One region of the Rahnella perminowiae genome, then DNA from elsewhere that is predicted to be linked to it. Evidence: predicted binding sites of a transcription regulator. Region 1 holds the regulator's gene; the other holds the start of a gene.
What was found. Region 1 encodes sigma-54, which starts transcription at its own class of promoters, with help from an activator protein. Its sites were predicted from a motif close to GTTGGCACANNTTTCGCTNT; they were not measured.
Positions count from the first base shown of each region.

Region 1 (2,412 bases):
CCGAAGGTCACAAGCCGATGCCCGAAGGTTTGTAGCACAGGGTTGGCTACATGAATGTCAGTGCTGTTTCAGTTTGTCTTTATGTTTATTCAGCTGTCGGGCCAGTTTATCAACCAGCCCGTCAATCGCTGCGTACATATCCTGATGTTCCGAGGTGGCATGTAATTCGCCTCCGTTCACATGCAAAGTGGCTTCCGCTACTTTCTGCACCTTTTCCACGCTCAACACCACATACACCTGATTAATCCTGTCGAAATACTGCTCGAGCTTAGCCAGTTTCGACGTGATGAACTCTCTCAGGGGATCCGTGATCTCAATGTGATGTCCGGTAATGTTGAGCTGCATAATGTCTTCCTTCTCTGTTGAGGTCAAACTAACTGTTTACGTTGGTTTGAGGGCGGGATGGACAAAGACTCTCGGTATTTGGCGACAGTCCGGCGCGCAACCATAATTCCCTGATCGGAAAGCAGGGTTGCTAACTTGCTGTCACTGAGCGGTTTTACAGGATTCTCCGCTGCGATTAATTTCTTCACCAGCGCCCGGATCGCGGTTGACGATGCCTCGCCGCCGCTGTCTGTACTGACATGGCTGGAGAAGAAATACTTCAGTTCGAAAATACCACGCGGACTGTGCAGGAACTTTTGTGTCGTCACGCGTGAAATCGTCGATTCGTGCATTTCCACGGCACTGGCAATATCGGCCAGCACCATAGGTTTCATAAATTCTTCACCCAGTTCAAAGAACGCCTGCTGCTGCTCAACGATGCAGCGCGTCACTTTCAACAGCGTGTCGTTACGGCTTTCCAGGCTTTTAATTAACCACTTGGCTTCCTGCAGATTGCTGCGGATAAATTGCCCGTCGCTGTCGCTGCGTGTGGAGTTACCCATCGCGGCGTACTGCTGGTTAATCTTCAGACGCGGAATGCTGTCGGAATTGAGTTCTACCGTCCAGACCCCTGACACTTTACGCACCAGCACATCCGGGATCACGTATTCGGATTCGCCGGTATTGATCGACTGACCCGGACGCGGATCCAGAGACTGGATCAGAAGCATCGCTCCTTTGAGTGTATCTTCTTTTAACCGGGTTGATCGCATAAGTGCGCGGAAATCATGGTTCGCCAGCAAATCGAGATGTTCGCTGATGATAAGACGGGCTTCAGTGATGAAAGGCGTGTCAGTGGCATATTGAGACAGCTGGATCAGCAGACAATCGCGCAGGTCACGTGCTGCCACCCCCACCGGATCAAAACGCTGAACGCGTTTAAGCACGGCCTCAACTTCCTCCATCGTGATGTTTTCATCACCGACGCTTTCGAGGATGTCTTCAAGGGAGACGGTCAGGTAACCGGTGTCATCCACCGCATCGACAATTGATGTGGCAATCGCGGCATCAGTATCAGAAAACGGCGTCAGCTCAACCTGCCACATCAGGTAATCCTGAAGGGTCTGGGTGGTTTCACCCTGATAAATGGGCAGCTCGTCGTCGCTGTAATCATTACCGGTACCGGACGGCGTGCCTGCGGTGTAAATCTCATCCCAGGTCGCGTCGAGCGGCAATTCTTCCGGCATATCTTTTTGCTCGAGCGCCTCGCGGGTGTCTAACCCCTCGCTGTCGGTGGCTTCTACCGAGTCGATTTCTTCATGAAGGTCAGTTTGTTCCAACAGAGGGTTGCTCTCCAGCGCGAGTTGGATCTCCTGCTGGAGCTCAAGCGTGGACAGTTGCAACAAGCGGATGGCCTGTTGTAACTGGGGAGTCATAGCCAGTTGTTGGCTGAGTCTGAGTTGCAAACCTTGCTTCATATCTTGGCTTAATTCCGTTGATGAGTGAAAACGGCAACACTTCTGTCAGAGACGGCCTGTTTCAGTGTAGGTGGAAACAGGCACGGTTCCGGCGGCACAGATCACAGACGGAATTCTTCACCAAGATAAACACGTTTAACTTGTTCATCAGCAAGAATGTCGGCTGGCGTGCCGTGGGCAATCAATTTCCCCTGACTGACAATATACGCGCGTTCACAAACGTCGAGTGTTTCGCGCACGTTATGGTCAGTGATCAGTACGCCGAGGCCGCTGTCACGTAAATGCTCAATGATTTTTTTAATGTCGATAACGGAAATCGGGTCAACCCCGGCGAACGGTTCATCCAGCAGGATGAATTTAGGGTTTGCTGCCAGCGCACGGGCAATTTCCACACGACGTCGTTCACCACCGGACAGTGACTGACCGAGGTTATCGCGCAAATGAGAAATATGGAACTCTTCCATTAATTCATTCGCGCGGTCATTACGCTGTTCTTTGGTCAGATCATCACGGATCTGCAGCACCGCCATCAGGTTATCAAATACACTGAGACGACGGAATATGGAGGCTTCCTGCGGAAGATAACCAATACCGCGACGGGCGCGGGTAT
Region 1 is NZ_JAFMOT010000185.1:109,324-111,735, reverse strand. Features, by position in the region: gene hpf (ribosome hibernation promoting factor) at 58-345, opposite strand; gene rpoN (RNA polymerase factor sigma-54) at 369-1,802, opposite strand; gene lptB (LPS export ABC transporter ATP-binding protein) at 1,904-2,412, opposite strand, start outside.

Region 2 (2,412 bases), on a different contig from region 1:
CCAGTCGGCAGCGCTGTGGGGTTTGATGCGGGTGGCGAGGGCATCCAGATATTGGGGATCCAACAGGCTCTGGGCATCCTGCGTCATCATGCGCGGATCGGTGATAAAACGGTCACGCAGGCCGAACGCCAGTTTGGTGGCTTCAACAATGCTGTGAATCGTCGCACTTTCATCCAGGGTTTCCAGCGGCAGGCGGTCAGTCAGGCCGAGGATCGCCAGTGAAACCAGCCCCTGCGTCGGCGGTGTCAGGTTGTAGATTTCGCCTTTACTGTGTTTGAGCCGCAGCGGCACACGACGCTGGGGCTTGTAAGCCGCGAGATCAGCGCGGGTGACCGGCATGCCGAGCTTTTCCATGTCGGCGGCCATATTGTCGGCCAGCTCACCACGATAGAAACTGTTCAGCCCGTCCTCGCACAGCATCGATAATGTCTGCGCCAGTTGCGGCTGGGTAAAGCGATTTCCGGCGCGGGGGACATCGCCATTAGGCAGAAAAACGTCGGCGAAGGTGCTGAAATTTTCAAGTTCGTGTTGTTTGGCACGGGTCGCAGCTTCCTGCGAGGCCGTTACCGGAATGCCGTCAGCAGCGTAACGAATGGCATCACGCAGCAGGCGGGAGAGCGGTTTTTGCTCGCCGCCAAATTCAGCCGACACATTCAGCGCTTCCTGCCAGCCGCCGACAGTGCCTGCGACTGTCAGCGCGGCTTTTGGTCCCCGATGCGGAATATGCGTTTCACCGGCATAGAAATCGAGAGTGGCGAGGGAGCCTGCGGCACCGCTGGCATCTATCGCCACCGGGTTTCCCTGCGGTGGCACAATCAGCCAGAAGCCATCGCCGCCCAGACCGTTCATGTGCGGATAGACCACGGCAATTGTCGCGGCCGCCGCCACCATCGCCTCGATGGCATTGCCGCCTTCGCGCAATACTGCAAGCGCACTCTGGCTCGCCAGATGATGGGGTGTGACCGCCATGCCCAGCGGCGCGCTGTTACTGTTAATCATGCGATGTCCTTTTTGAAACGCTTTTTTTATGCTGCCCGCGCATGCAGGGATGTGGGCGCGTAGGGATAAAGTTAAGCAAGAGGTGTTCCACATCGGCAGAATCTTCACGCTTTCACTCATAATTTAGCTTGCATTGGCAAGCATAGTGCATGGTATGTTCCGCTGAAACATTGGTTACAAAAGGGACGGGGATGAAACAGATTGATGAACGTCTGCGTGACCATTACGCAGAACTGACGCCGCAGGAACAGCGGGTGGCCGACTTTATTTTTGCCAGTATTGACGACCTGATGAGTTATAACAGCGCCGAACTGGCACGGCTGAGCGGCGTGTCGAAAGCCACGGTCAGCCGGCTGTTCAAGCGCCTGGGATATCCGAGTTACCGTGACATGCGCGATGAAATGCGCACCCTGCGCCAGAGCGGTATGCCGCTGACGGACAGTCGCGATGCGGTGCAGGGCAACACTTTGTTATCGCGGCATTATAAGCAGGAAATGGCCAACCTGACGCAGTGGATTAATCAGATTGATGGCGTACAGTTTGGCGCGCTGATCGCCGCCCTCAGTCAGGCGCGGCAGGTGCGCCTGCTGGGCTTTCGCAACAGTTATCCGGTGGCGCTGCATTTGCGTCAGCAACTGATTCAGGTACGCACTGGCGTGATGATGATGCCGCAACCGGGCCAGACGCTGGCTGAAGAACTGGTGGATCTGACTGTGCAGGATGTGGTGATTTTCGTCGCCTTCCGCCGCAGGCCGCGCATGGCGAAGGCAGTTCTCACGCAATTACAGACGATGGGCGTGCCGGTGTTGTTGATCTGCGAGCCGCAGGCCCAGACGCTGATCCCACTGGCAACCTGGCATCTGGCCGCGCCTCTCGACAGCGTATCGGCGTTTGACAGCTATTCTTCCGCCATGAGTCTGGCGAATTTACTCAGCAACGCATTGCTGCACGAGATGCTCACCTCAGGCCGGCAGCGCATTCATCAGATAAGCGATTTGTATAACGATCTGGATGAGCTTGAGCAGCGCTGATTCCCGTTTGCAGAACAAACTGAGCGCTTTTCTGGTGCTTTTGCACATTTTTAGTGCGTCATGATTGTCTTCTTTTCAGTCCTTTTGCCCTGGTTCAGGGCAAAAAAATCCCTCCTTATCGTATCCTCCGTTTTCTAATTCCTTGTGGCACCGTGATTTTGTCCGCATTTTTTTCGCTGTGCTGGTTTTGGCACATTCGTTGCAGAGTTATAAATATAAGAATCTATCGTTTCAAAAACCTTTCACCGGAGATAATCTATGAACATGAACAAACGGCTGTTGATGTGGGCAGGTGCGGCAATGTTGGTGCTTCAGGCATCTGCCGTCATGGCCGATCAGTTACAGGATATTCAGAAACGCGGCGTACTGCGCGTGGCCGTTC
Region 2 is NZ_JAFMOT010000160.1:34,813-37,224, reverse strand. Features, by position in the region: gene J1781_RS05640 (gamma-glutamyltransferase family protein) at 1-999, opposite strand, end outside; gene J1781_RS05635 (MurR/RpiR family transcriptional regulator) at 1,191-2,030, shown strand; gene J1781_RS05630 (transporter substrate-binding domain-containing protein) at 2,289-2,412, shown strand, end outside.
Region 2: a site for sigma-54 is predicted at 1,072-1,091, ahead of J1781_RS05640 (gamma-glutamyltransferase family protein). Genes of this name have one in related genera too.